Regions from separate parts of the Streptomyces rectiverticillatus genome, predicted to be linked through region 3. Evidence: riboswitches for the same ligand, from Rfam matches in the RefSeq annotation. Region 3 holds a riboswitch; each other region holds the start of a gene.
What was found. A riboswitch is a leader RNA that binds a small molecule or an ion and turns the genes downstream of it on or off. The one in region 3 is predicted to bind cobalamin.
Positions count from the first base shown of each region.

Region 1 (3,365 bases), 1.3 Mb from region 3:
GTGAATGGAACACATCACGCTTCTCATCGGGATCGTGATCGTCACGGCCTTGGTGTTCGACTTTACGAACGGCTTCCACGACACGGCCAACGCCATGGCCACCACCATCTCCACCGGGGCGCTCAAGCCCAAGGTCGCGGTGGCCATGTCGGCCGTGCTCAATCTCGTAGGCGCCTTCCTGTCCGTGGAGGTCGCGGCGACGATCTCCAAGGGCATCGTCGACGAATCAGGAATCCGGCCGGAGATCATCTTCGCCGGACTGGTCGGCGCGATCGTCTGGAACCTGCTCACCTGGCTCGCGGGCCTGCCCTCCAGTTCCTCGCACGCGCTGTTCGGCGGCCTGATCGGCGCGACCATCGCCTCGGTGGGCACCGGCGCCGTCCACGGTGACGCCGTCGTCATGAAGGTCCTCATCCCCGCCGTCGTCGCCCCGGTCGTGGCCGGCCTGGCGACCGTGCTGGCCACCCGCATGACCTACCGCCTGGCGCGCAACGCCGACCCCGAGGCCAGCGCCAAGGGCTACCGCGCCGGGCAGATCGCCTCGGCCGCCCTGGTCTCCCTCGCCCACGGCACCAACGACGCCCAGAAGACCATGGGCGTCATCACCCTCGCGCTGATCTCCGGCGGCGCCCTGGGCGTGGACGCCGACCCGCCGATGTGGGTCATCGCCTCCGCCGGCATCGCCATCGCGCTCGGCACCTACCTCGGCGGCTGGCGCATCATCCGCACCCTCGGCAAGGGCCTGGCCGACATCCAGCCGCCGCAGGGCTTCGCCGCCCAGACCGGCGCCGCCGTCACCATCCTGGCCTCCTCCCACATCGGCTTCGCGCTCTCCACGACCCAGGTCTGCTCCGGCGCCGTCATGGGCGCGGGCATGGGCCGCAAGGGCGGCGTGGTGCGCTGGTCCACCGCCGGCCGCATGATCGCCGCCTGGGGCCTGACCCTCCCGGCCGCCGGCCTCGTCGGCGCCGGCGCCGCGCTCCTGGCGGACCAGGGCGACTGGGGCGTGACCGCGGTCGCCGTCCTCGCGCTGGTCGCCTGCGGCGCGATCTGGGTGGCCTCGCGCCGCAAGCCGGTCACGCACGACAACGTCAACGACCTCAACGAGCCGCAGGGCGTCGTCCCGGCCCCGGCGGAGCCCGTCGGCGTGGTCACCGCGGCCCTCCAGGCCGTGTCGCCGCCGCCGGCCGGCCCCACCGCCGCCCCGGCCGCCGCCACCCCCGCCCCCGCGACGGCCGGCTGACCGCCGGGCAACGGAGGAGAACCACCATGAACATCGACTGGGCAGCACTCGGCCAGGTCTTCGGCGTCAGCCTCGTGGCCACCCTCGGCCTCGTGGCCGTCTTCACCCTCGGCATCGTGGGCACGTCCCGCAAGGCCGGGCCCACCGCCACCGCCCCGGCGGCCGGCCCGGGCGTGGTGGCGCGCACCGGCGCGTACGCCTGCTTCGCACTGTGCGCCGCGGCCGTGGGGTACGGCATCTACCTGATCGTGGCCTGACCGCCGGACCCGCTTCGACGGCCGGGGCTCCCCACCGGGGGCCCCGGCCGCTGCGTTTCCCTCCCGGGGGCCGCAGGCAGCCCCGGGCCGCTCGGCGTAGCCGGGGACGGCAGGTCGGGCCAGGTCAGAGGTGAGTTGACGGCGCCCGCGGCACATGGTGGACTTCCGGAGCCAAACGGCGACAGCAGAGGAAGCCGGTGTGAATCCGGCGCGGTCCCGCCACTGTCACCGGGGAGCGTCTCCCCCACGCGATGCCACGGCGGCGAGCCGGAAGGCCGGGGCGGCGCGGATCCGGGAGCCAGGAGACTCTGGTCGCCGGTCACGTCGAGCCAGGGCGCGGACCCTGAGTGAGGACACATCGTCATGCCCGGCGCCCGCCACCGAACGCCCCGCACACTCCCCTCCCCCCGCCGAGGCGTGACGGCGGTCTGAGCCGATGCGTGCCGATCCGATCGGTTTCGCGTGCGGCGCCGCCCTCGGCTTCCTCGGTGACCGCGTCCTGGGCGACCCCCGCCGCGGCCACCCCGTGGCCGCGTTCGGCCGCGCCGCCCAGGCCGTCGAGCAGCGCCTGTGGCGCGACCACCGCGGCCACGGCGCCGTGCACGCCCTGCTGTGCGCGGGCGGCGCCGCCGCCGGTGCCGCGCTGCTGGCGCGCGCCGCGCGCTCTTCCCGCCCCGCCGGCGTCGCCCTGACCGCCGCGGCCACCTGGGCCGTGCTCGGGGGCACCTCCCTGGGCCGCGAGGCCCGCGCCATCGGCGGCGCGCTCGCCGCCGGCGACGTGGACGTCGCCCGCGAGCGCCTGCCGCACCTGTGCGGGCGCGACCCGCAGGCCCTGGACGGGCAGCAGATCGCGCGCGCCGTCGTGGAGTCCGTCGCCGAGAACACCTCCGACGCCGTCGTCGGCGCGCTGGTGTGGGGCGCCCTGGGGGGCGTGCCGGGGCTGGTGGGCTTCCGGGCGGTGAACACGCTGGACGCGATGGTGGGCCACAAGTCCCCCCGCTACCGCCGCTTCGGCTGGGCCTCGGCCCGTCTCGACGACGTCGCCGGCTGGCCCGGCGCCCGTCTCACCGCGGCCCTCGCCGTCCTCGCGGGCCCGGATCCGCGCGGCGCCTGGCGGGTGGCCCGGCGGGACGCGTCCCGCCACCCCAGCCCCAACGCGGGCCCCGTGGAGGCCGCGTTCGCGGGCGCCCTCGGTGTGCGCCTGGGCGGCACCCTCGCGTACGCGGGCCGCGTCGAGCACCGTCCCGTGCTGGGGGCGGAGAACCGCCCGGTGGCCACGGACGACATCGAGCGCGCCGTACGCCTCTCGCACCGGATCTCCCTGCTGGCCCTGGGAACGGCCGTGGTGGGCAGGCTCTCTGTCGGAAGCTTCGCACGGTACGCACGGAGGAGGAGCCGGTGACGGCTGACAGGAGCGGGCCCGCGGGCCCGCTGGGCGGGGGCCTGCTGGTGGCCGGCACCACCTCGGACGCGGGCAAGAGCGTGGTGACGGCCGGCATCTGCCGCTGGCTGTCCCGCAAGGGCGTCAAGGTCGCGCCGTTCAAGGCGCAGAACATGTCGCTCAACTCGTTCGTGACGCGTGAGGGCGCGGAGATAGGCCGGGCCCAGGCCATGCAGGCGGCCGCGGCCCGCGTGGAGCCCAGCGCCCTCATGAACCCTGTGCTGCTCAAGCCGGGCGGCGACCGCAGCAGCCAGGTCGTGCTGATGGGCAAGCCGGTGGGCGAGCTCAGTGCGCGCGGCTATCACGCGGGCCGTCAGGAGCAGCTGTTCGGCACGGTGACGGAGTGCCTGGAGGAGTTGCGGCGCACGCACGACGCGGTGATCTGCGAGGGCGCCGGCAGCCCGGCCGAGATCAACCTGCGGCG
Region 1 covers NZ_CP040752.1:1,827,394-1,830,758, forward strand. The annotation lists gene FGW37_RS07730 (inorganic phosphate transporter) at 5-1,243, shown strand; gene FGW37_RS07735 (hypothetical protein) at 1,270-1,500, shown strand; cobalamin riboswitch at 1,689-1,808, shown strand; gene FGW37_RS07740 (cobalamin biosynthesis protein) at 1,937-2,902, shown strand; gene FGW37_RS07745 (cobyric acid synthase) at 2,932-3,365, shown strand, end outside.
Region 1: linked by a shared signal. The riboswitch ahead of FGW37_RS07740 (cobalamin biosynthesis protein) and the one ahead of metE (5-methyltetrahydropteroyltriglutamate--homocysteine S-methyltransferase) in region 3 are both predicted to bind cobalamin.

Region 2 (3,365 bases), 1.7 Mb from region 3:
CGACCGAGCCGGTGAAGGCCACCTTGTCGACGCCCGGGTGGCCGACGAGGTACTCGCTGACCTCGCGCTCCGCGGGAAGGATGGACAGCACCCCCTCCGGCAGGCCCGCCTCGGTGACGATCTCCGCCAGCAGGTAGGCGTCCAGGGGCGTCTCGGGCGAGGGCTTGAGCACCACCGAGCAGCCGGTCAGCAGCGCGGGCGCGAGCTTGGCCGCGGCCACCAGCTGGGGCATGTTCCACGGCACGACGGCCGCGACGACGCCGACGGGCTCGCGCCGCACCAGCAGCGGCCCGAGGGCGCCCGCCCGCCGCTCCTCGTAGGGCAGGTCGCGGGCGACGGCGACGGCGCAGTCCCACACCATCATCGCGCCGAGGGCCTGGGCGAGGACGCTCCAGGAGTAGGGGGAGCCGTTCTGGGCGGAGACGGTACGGGCCAGCTCCTCGTGCCGGGCGGCGATGCCGTCCTTGATCCGGGTGACGACCTCGATGCGCTCGGCCGCCGGCAGGTCCGCCCAGATCCCGGAGTCGAAGGAGGTGCGGGCCGCGGCCACGGCGCGGTCGACGTCCTCGCGCGAGGCGTGCGGGACGCGGCCGATGACCTCCTCGGAGTGCGGCGACACCACGTCGATGACGGCGCGGCCGGCGGGGTCGGTCATGGTGCCGCCGATGAAGAGCTGCCCGTGCTCGATCAGTCCGTTCCCGTCCCGGTCCGGGTCCCGGTTCAGGTCCCGGTCCGGGTCCCGGTTCAGGTCCCGGTCCGGGTCCCGGTTCAGGTCTCGGTTCATGTCCTGGTTCATGCCCGATGCCTCCCGCGCGTCTGCGGAGCCCTGAGCGTCGAATCTGACGCTGCATCAGACAGTTAGCAGCTCCCCCGGCGCCGAGGCAACGGGGGCGACGGGCCCGGCGGGGCCGGGCGGGGCCGGTGGACGGCCGACTCGGCGGGGCCTGCGGGGGCCCGGCGGAGCCGCCGGCCGCCCCGCTCACCGGACGGCCGGGCCCCGACCCGGCCGGTTCCCGGCCGGTTAAAGTGTCCGTGACAACTTCATCCCGCCTCGGAACGGGGAAAGCCGGTGCAAATCCGGCGCTGACCCGCAACCGTGACTACGGCCCGCCGCCCCGGCACGGCCGTACGAGCCGGACCACCCGGGCCAGGCGGCAGGCTTCCGGAGCCGGTCGTACCGCCTGGCGGTGCCGCCCGGTCCACCGGCACCGTCGAGGTATGCGGAGCCGAGCCCGGTGCCACCGCGCGAAACTCGCGGGGCGGCAGCCGCGCACGGCTGCGCCACCGCGCACCCCGGCACGCCGGCCACCGCAGTGACACCCACCCGAGAGGCACGACCCCATGGCCCCCTCCCTCGTCGTCCACGCGCGCCGCGGCGCCGCGGTCCTGGCCACCGCCGCCGCACTGAGCACGGCCGTGGTCCCCGCCGCCGTCGCCGCCGGCTCCCCGTCCCCGGCTGCCCCCGGGCTCTACGGCACGGCGGACCCCAAGTTCGACGGCGTCTTCCGGCAGTCCCTGGCCTTCATGGCGCAGAGCGCGACGGGCGTCGTCCCGGCCAAGCAGGCCGTCGACTGGCTCGCCGGCCAGCAGTGCGCGGACGGCGGCTTCCCCGGCTACCGCGCCGACACGAGCAAGGCGTGCGACCCCCGGAAGGACGAGTTCACGGACGCCACCGCCGCGGCCGTGCAGGGCCTCGCCGCCGTCGGCGGCCGCTCGGAAGCCGTCAAGAAGGGCCTCGACTGGCTCAAGGCCCACCAGAACGAGGACGGCGGCTGGGGCTACCAGGCCGGCAGCCCCAGCGACGCCAACTCCACCTCCATCGCCCTCGGCGCGTTCGCCGCGGCCGGCCAGGACCCGGCCAAGGAGGCCGCCAAGGGCGGCAAGAACCCCGTCGAGACGCTGCTGACCTTCCAGCTCGGCTGCGACGCGAAGGAGGAGGGCGAGCGCGGCGCGTTCGCGTACCTCAAGGACGACAAGGGGCTGCGCGCCGACAACCTCGCCAGCGCCGCCGCCGCGCTCGCCACGCGCGGCAAGGGCTACCTCGTCGAGCCCCTGAAGAAGGACGCCGACCAGCCGGTCAAGCCGCTGGAGTGCTCCGGCGACGACCCGGCGAAGCCCAAGGACGCCGCCGCTGCCGCCGAGGCCGTCGACGGCTACCTCGTGGCCGCCACGGACAAGAACGGCGGCTACCTGCTGCCGTCCATGCCCGGCGCCCCCGCCAAGCCCGACCAGGGCAACACCGCCGACGCCGCCCTCGCCCTCGCCGCCGGCGGCCACCGCTCGGCCGCCGAGAAGCCCCTGAAGTGGCTGCAGTCCAAGGAGAGCGGCACCGCCGAGTGGGCCAAGGACCAGCCCGGCCGCCTCGCCAAGCTGATCCTGGCCACCCGCGCGGCGGGCGGCGACCCGCGCGACTTCGCGGGCACCGACCTGGTGTCGCAGCTGAACGCCACGGGCCCGGCCCCGGAGAAGAAGGCCACCGGCGGCATGGGGACGAAGGAGGAGGAGAAGGAGGACGACTCCGTCACCGTCAACGTGTGGTGGATCGTGGGCGTCGGCCTGGCCTTCGGCGCCGGCATCGGCTTCCTGATCAGCGGCCGCAAGAAGAAGCAGCAGCTGTGACCCGAGCCGCTGCGGCACGCGGCACGGTGACGCGCGGCGGCGCGCTCGTCGCGCTCACCGCCGGGCTCGCCGCCGTGCTCCTCACCCTCCTCGGCACCGCCCCCGCGCAGGCCGCCGGGTACCGGTACTGGTCGTTCTGGCAGGGCTCCGGCGGGCAGTGGGCGTACGCCACGCAGGGGCCGGCCACGGCCCGGCCCGGTGACGGCGAGGCCGTCGGGTTCCGGTTCGCCGTCAGCGCGGACTCCTCCGAGGCCGCGAAGCCGCGCACCGCCGCCGACTTCGGGGCGGTCTGCGACCGTACGCCCGCCAAGGACGGTACGAAGCGCGTCGCCGTCGTCCTCGACTTCGGCACGGCCGCGGACGCCCCCAAGGGCGAGACGCCGCCCGCCGCCCGCTCGGCCTGCGCCCAGGTGGGCGAGGACGCGACCGCGGGCGAGGCGCTGGCCGCCGTCGCCAAGCCGCTGCGCTACGACTCCTCCGCGCTGCTGTGCGCCATCGCCGGCTACCCGCGGACGGGCTGCGGCGAGCAGGTCGGCGGCGCGAAGAAGGAATCCCAGGGCACGGAGAGCGCACAGCCGGGCCCGGCCGGGAGCGAAGGCTCCGACGGCGCGGGCTCCGGCGACGACGGCGGCAGCGGCCCCTCGGCCGGTCTGATCGGCGGGATCGCCGCCGTGGTCGTCCTGGGCGCCGCGGCCTTCTGGCAGGCCCGCCGACGCCGCGGATGAGCGACAGGAAGAAGCCGCCGC
Region 2 covers NZ_CP040752.1:2,294,161-2,297,525, forward strand. The annotation lists gene FGW37_RS09770 (aldehyde dehydrogenase) at 1-655, opposite strand, end outside; cobalamin riboswitch at 1,002-1,129, shown strand; gene FGW37_RS09775 (SCO2321 family membrane protein) at 1,342-2,619, shown strand; gene FGW37_RS09780 (SCO2322 family protein) at 2,616-3,344, shown strand; partial or broken gene FGW37_RS09785 (energy-coupling factor transporter transmembrane component T family protein) at 3,341-3,365, shown strand, end outside.
Region 2: linked by a shared signal. The riboswitch ahead of FGW37_RS09775 (SCO2321 family membrane protein) and the one ahead of metE (5-methyltetrahydropteroyltriglutamate--homocysteine S-methyltransferase) in region 3 are both predicted to bind cobalamin.

Region 3 (3,365 bases):
GCTGGTGGACAGGCGGAAGGACTCGGTCGCCCACGCGAGGTACCCGGCGTGGTCGGCGGCGCGCAGCGGCAGCGTCTCGCGCAGGGCGGGTTCGTCCACCTGGATCACCGACGTCCCGGCGGCCTCCAGGTCGTTCACCTCGTCGCGCAGGGCGAGGGCCACCTGGCGGGCGGTCTCGCCGAGCGGCTGGTCGTCGCGGACGAACGACCAGGCGAGCATGGTGACCGGGCCGGTCAGCATGCCCTTGACCGGGCGGCCCGCCACCGACTGGGCGAAGCGGGTCCAGCGCACGGTCATCGGCTCGGGGCGGGAGATGTCGCCGGCGAGGATCGGCGGGCGGACGTAGCGCGTGCCGTACGACTGGACCCAGCCGTGCTGCGTGGCCAGATAGCCCGTCAGCTGCTCGGCGAAGTACTGCACCATGTCGTTGCGCTCGGGCTCGCCGTGCACCAGGACGTCGATGCCGGCCTTCTCCTGGAAGGAGATGACCTCGCGGATCTCGGCCTCGATGCGCCGCTCGTACGCGGCCTCGTCGATCCGCCCGGCGCGCAGGTCGGCGCGGGCGGTGCGCAGCTCCGTCGTCTGCGGGAAGGAGCCGATGGTGGTGGTCGGCAGCAGCGGCAGGCCGAGGTGGGCGCGCTGTGCGGCCGCCCGCCGGGCGTACGGCTGCGAGCGGCGGCCGTCGGCGTCGGTGACGGCCGCGGCGCGGGCGCGCACGGCCGGGTCGCGGGTGATGGCCGAGCCGGAGCGGGAGGCCAGGTCGGCGCGGTTGGCGGCCAGTTCGGCCGCGATGGTGTCGGTGCCCTGCGCCAGGCCGCGGGCCAGGGTGACGACCTCGGCCGTCTTCTGGCGGGCGAAGGCGAGCCAGCGCACGATCTGCGGGTCGATCTCCCGCTCGGCCGCCGTGTCCAGCGGGACGTGCAGCAGGGAGCAGGAGGAGGAGACGTCGACGCGGTCGGCGAGGCCGAGGAGGGTGCCGAGGGTGGACAGGGACTTCTCGAAGTCGTTGATCCACACGTTGCGGCCGTTGACGACGCCGGCCAGGAGGCGCTTGCCGGGCAGTCCGCCTACGGCCGCGAGGTCGTCGAGGTTGGCGGCGGCGGGCCCGGTGAAGTCCAGGGCGAGGCCCTCGACGGGGGCCTTGGCGAGGACGGGCAGGGCCTCACCGAGCCGGTCGAAGTAGGAGGCGACGAGCAGCCGGGGCCGGTCCGTGAGGCCGCCCAGGTCGCGGTAGGCGCGGCCGGCGGCGTTCAGCTCGGCGGGGGAGCGGTCCTGGACCAGGGCGGGCTCGTCGAGCTGCACCCAGGCGGCCCCGGCGGCCCGCAGGTCGGCGAGCACCTCGGCGTACACCGGCAGCAGCCGGTCGAGGAGGGTGAGCGGTTCGAAGTCGGCGGCGACGCCGGGTGCGGCCTTGGCCAGCAGCAGGTAGGTGACGGGGCCGACGAGGACCGGACGGGGGGTCAGGCCGAGGGCCAGGGCTTCCTTCAGCTCGGCGACCTGCTTGGTGGAGTCCGCGGTGAAGACCGTATCGGGGCCGAGCTCGGGGACCAGGTAGTGGTAGTTGGTGTCGAACCACTTGGTCATCTCCAGCGGCGCCACGTCCTGGGTGCCGCGGGCCATGGCGAAGTAGCCGTCGAGGGAGTCGGCTTCGACGGCCGCGCGGTGCCGCGCGGGGATCGCGCCGACCATGACGCTGGTGTCCAGGACGTGGTCGTAGAGCGAGAAGTCACCCGTGGGCACTTCGTGAACGCCGGCATCGGCCAGCTGCTGCCAATTGGTGCGGCGCAGTGCGGCGGCGGTGTCCCGGAGGGCGCCCGCGGTGACGCGGCCCTTCCAGTACCCCTCGATCGCCTTCTTCAGTTCACGGTTGCGGCCCTGACGGGGATAGCCGTACACGGTGGCCTGGGCTGCCGCGGCTGCGGACTTGCTGGTCACGGAACTCTCCTTCGCGAGCGTGCGTGCGTCCATGACCCCGGGGGACGGGCGGAAGGCGCGAAGGAACGACGGAACCGGGCGGGTTGCCACCGGAGTGCGGTCGCGTGTGCGCCGCCGTCCGTGCCCGCCTGGTATGTGCGCCGACCCGCCCTCGAGGTCACCGGGATCTCCGTGCGCTCGGCAGCGCACGGGCAGTCGGCAGGTCTTCGGACTCGCGGGCACGCCATAGGGCACCTACTGGCCGTCGCTTCCCGGATCCGTGCGGATCCAGTGCGTATGACGGCGGTCGTTCCCGCTCACCGCTGCGGGGCAGTCCCGGATTCCCACCGGGTTCCCTCTTGCGACGCGCCTGCCTGGCGAGCAGGGCGAACCGGCTGCACCGTCACCATATGGTGCCGGACGGGCCCACGGACAGACCTGTTCGGATACCGGACTGTGGCATGGGACACGTAACGCGCGAACAGGCCTTCCTCAGGAGGCCGTTAGCGTGGCCAGGCGCAGGCGCAGCTCCATCTCGTGCTCGCCGGAGACGTGCCCGCGGTGCTCGACGGCGAAGGCCCGTTCGAGCTCCTCCTTGACCTGGCGGACGGGGTCCGCCGCGCCGAAGAGATCGGCGGTCACCGTGCCCGCCAGGGGTGTCCCCGCGGGCTGCACCGCGTCGCCGCCGGTGCGCGTCCGGGTGTCGACGCTCATGCACCAGATCATGGGGCCGGCGCCGGGGGCGCCGGGCCCGGTCTCGCCGCGCGGCGGCCCGGCCTCGGGGAAGACCGCCTCGAGGACGCCGAAGACGGCGCCCGCGTCCTGGTGGCCGCAGTCCGTCAGATGCACGCTGACGTGGTCCGCACTCTCCCGGGCATCCGTCACTGCTCCTCCTTCGCCGTCCTGGCCGTGTTCGGGGTCCGCCGCCGAGCGGAGAGGCCCTGCCTCGACCGTACGGCGCGCCCGGGTGCTCCGGCGCGGGCTGTGCGACCATCCGGGCCAGGTGCCCGGCTCCCGCACGAAGATGCAGCGTCCGATTCAACGGCCTCACCCGAACGGTGGAATGCGCCGAAAGTAATTGACTGATTACGCTTAGTGCATGAACCTGTGGAGTCCTGAGCCGCTGCCGTGGCGGCCCGCCGTGCGGGCCGTCGTCGCCGTGCTGGTCTCCGTCCTCCTGCTGTTCTCCGGAGGGAGCGGTACGGTCTACGCCCTGGGCCCCGCGGAGGAGAGCTCCGTCTCCGTGGAGTTCGCCGCCACCGACGACTGCGTCGCGGACACCCGTTCGCCCCGCTCCTCGGTATCGCCCTCCAGGCGCTCCTGCCTCCCGCCCTTCCGGGCGTCCGCCTCGCCGGCGGCCCCGTCCTGCCCGCTGTCGCCCCTGGCCGACCCCGAGGGCCCCGCGTCGTCCGCCGGCCCCGCGCGCAACGACGTCCTGCGCTGCTGAGAAG
Region 3 covers NZ_CP040752.1:568,049-571,413, reverse strand. The annotation lists gene metE (5-methyltetrahydropteroyltriglutamate--homocysteine S-methyltransferase) at 1-1,935, opposite strand, end outside; cobalamin riboswitch at 2,116-2,326, opposite strand; gene FGW37_RS02275 (hypothetical protein) at 2,407-2,799, opposite strand; gene FGW37_RS02270 (hypothetical protein) at 3,014-3,361, shown strand.

Region 4 (3,365 bases), 4.4 Mb from region 3:
GTGCTGGGCGTGGGTGGCGGGTCGAACTGGTTTATGAAGGATCTGCCGCTGCTCATCGCCTTCGGCGTGCTCGCGGCCTACACCTACTCCTCCGGGCTGCGGGCGCCCGCGCTGATCGCCTTCGTCAAGGACGCGCTGATCTACATCGTGATCATCGTGGCGATCATCTACATCCCCATCAAGCTGGGCGGTTTCGACCACATCTTCAGCAAGGCGGGCGAAGCGTTCGCGGTCAAGAACCCGGAGACCGGAAAGCCGCGCGGCGCCCTGGTGAGCGGTCCGGACGCGCAGTGGGCGTACGCGACGCTCGCGCTCGGCTCGGCGATGGCGCTCTTCCTCTACCCCCACTCGGTGACCGCGGTTCTCTCCAGCAAAGGCCGCAACGTCATCCGCCGCAACACCACGATCCTGCCGCTGTACTCCCTGATGCTGGGCCTGCTCGCGATGCTCGGCTTCATGGCCATCGCCGCGGGGATCAAGGTGAAGAACGGGCAGCTCGCGATCCCCCAGCTGTTCGAGAACATGTTCCCGGACTGGTTCACGGGCGTGGCCTTCGCCGCCATCGGCATCGGCGCCCTGGTCCCGGCCGCGATCATGTCGATCGCCGCGGCGAACCTTTTCACCCGCAACATCTACAAGGACTTCATCCGGCCGGACGCCTCGCCCGGGCACGAGGCGAAGGTCTCCAAGCTCGCCTCGCTGCTGGTGAAGGTCGGCGCGCTCGTCTTCGTCCTCACCATGGACAAGACCGTCGCCATCAACTTCCAGCTGCTCGGTGGCATCTGGATCCTGCAGACCGTCCCCGCGCTCGTGGGCGGGCTCTTCACCCGCTGGTTCCACCGCTGGGCCCTGCTGGCCGGCTGGGCCGCAGGGATGGGGTACGGCACCTGGAAGGCGTACGACACGCCGAGCGCGACGCAGGATCATTTCGGGAATACCAACCTCATCCCCCTTATTGGAGAAAAGGGCTATATCGGGCTCACCGCCTTCGCGCTCAATGTGATCGTCGTCATCGTTCTGACGTTCGCCCTGAAGGCGCTCCGCGTGCCGGACGGCACGGACGAGACCACGGCGGCGGACTACACGGCGGACGCCGGCGACCCCGGGGTCCGGAGCGAGCTCCCGCCGGCCACCGCAGGGGCCCCTGGAGGCCATTAGAGCGACCCTCCGCGGGGCCCTCGCCCCGCGGAGCCGACCGGGCCGTCACGCCCCCCTGGAAGGGGCGTGACGGCCCTTCGCCGTGCCCCGCGCCCGACCCCCCTCCGACCTGCGAACCCACCCTCAACACCGGGGCCTGATAACACATTCCGACCCATGCGCTTACCGCGCGACACAACATGTGGGGGCGCGTGCGAGGGGCGGCACTAGATGTATGCTCGTCCTCGCTGTCGTCGCAGGGGAATCCGGTGAAAATCCGGAACTGTCCCGCAACGGTGCATGTATGCCGTTAAGCCGCGCATGCAGGAGTCCGAGTACCTGCCGGCAGCACGCCCTCCACCGAGCCTGCCCTGGGCTCGGCTATGGGCGTTGAATTCGTCCGGGCCTCGCGGGTTGGGCCGGCGGACGCCTACGAGGCATGCCCTGGTCCATCAGGCGTGCCCGTGCGCGACCGTCGTGCCCTCCCGCCGGCCCACCCAGCCGAGCGAGGGAGAGCCTCAGTGACCATCGCGCCCGCAGACCCGGTTTCAGGGTCCGTCTCAGTGACTGCGGAAGAAGCGACCGGCGGCCCCGGGACCGCGCTGCTGCGCACCCTGACCGACCTCACCGCCGACCTTCCCGCCACCGACCCGGGCAAGGTCGCCGCCGCCGCGCTGCGGGGCCGGAGCGCGAGCTCGGACGAGGCCGAGCTGCGCTCCCTCGCCACCGAGGCCGCCGCCGGGCTGATCGCCGAGGAGCCCGAGTACTCCAAGCTCGCCGCCCGGCTGCTCACCCGCGCGATCGCCGATGAGGCCGCCGGCCAGGGCGCCACGTCCTTCTCCGCCTCGGTCGCCGTCGGCCACCGGGAAGGCCTGATCGCGGACGACACCGCCGCCTTCGTGGCCACCCACGCCGCGCGCCTGGACGAGCTGGTCGAGACGGCCCTCGCCGACGGCGCCGACGACCGCTTCGGCTACTTCGGCCTGCGCACCCTGCACAGCCGCTACCTGCTGCGCCACCCGATCACCCGCAACGTGATCGAGACCCCGCAGCACTTCCTGCTGCGCGTGGCCTGCGGCCTGGCCGAGGACCACTCCGTGCGCGCCGTCGCCGACGTCGCCGAGCTGTACGGCCTGACGAGCACCCTGTCGTACCTGCCGTCCTCCCCCACGCTCTTCAACTCCGGCACCCGCCACCCGCAGATGTCGTCCTGCTACCTGCTGGACTCCCCGCTGGACGAGCTGGACTCGATCTACGACCGCTACCACCAGGTGGCGCGCCTGTCGAAGCACGCCGGCGGCATCGGCCTGTCGTACAGCCGCATCCGCTCGCGCGGCTCGCTGATCCGCGGCACCAACGGCCACTCCAACGGCATCGTGCCGTTCCTGCGCACCCTCGACGCCTCCGTCGCCGCCGTCAACCAGGGCGGCCGCCGCAAGGGCGCGGCCTGCGTCTACCTCGAGACCTGGCACGCCGACATCGAGGAGTTCCTGGAGCTCCGCGACAACACCGGTGAGGAGGCCCGCCGCACCCACAACCTCAACATCGCGCACTGGATCCCGGACGAGTTCATGCGCCGCGTCGAGGCCGACGCCGAGTGGTCGCTGTTCTCCCCGGCCGACACGCCCGACCTGGTCGACCTCTACGGCGACGAGTTCGACGCCGCGTACCGCAAGTACGAGGCCGAGGGCAAGGCCGTCAAGCAGATCCCGGCCCGCGTGCTCTACGCCCGCATGATGCGCACCCTCGCGCAGACCGGCAACGGCTGGATGACGTTCAAGGACGCCGCCAACCGCACCGCCAACCAGACGGCCGAGAAGGGCGCGGTCGTCCACTCCTCGAACCTCTGCACCGAGATCCTCGAGGTCACGAACGACGGCGAGACCGCGGTCTGCAACCTGGGCTCCGTCAACCTCGCGCAGCACCTCGGTGCCGGCGGCGAGATGGACTGGGAGAAGCTCGACCGCACGGTCCGCACGGCCGTCACCTTCCTCGACCGCGTCGTGGACATCAACTTCTACCCGACTGAGCAGGCCGGCAGCTCCAACAACCGCTGGCGCCCGGTGGGCCTGGGCCTGATGGGCCTGCAGGACGTCTTCTTCCGCCTGCGCATGCCCTTCGACTCGCCCGAGGCGAAGGAGCTGTCCACCCGCATCTCCGAGCGCATCATGCTCGCGGCGTACGAGGCCTCCGCCGACCTCGCCGAGCGGCACGGCCCGCACCCGGCC
Region 4 covers NZ_CP040752.1:4,929,691-4,933,055, reverse strand. The annotation lists gene mctP (monocarboxylate uptake permease MctP) at 1-1,158, shown strand, start outside; adenosylcobalamin-variant (AdoCbl-variant) riboswitch at 1,386-1,486, shown strand; gene FGW37_RS21650 (ribonucleoside-diphosphate reductase subunit alpha) at 1,659-3,365, shown strand, end outside.
Region 4: linked by a shared signal. The riboswitch ahead of FGW37_RS21650 (ribonucleoside-diphosphate reductase subunit alpha) and the one ahead of metE (5-methyltetrahydropteroyltriglutamate--homocysteine S-methyltransferase) in region 3 are both predicted to bind cobalamin.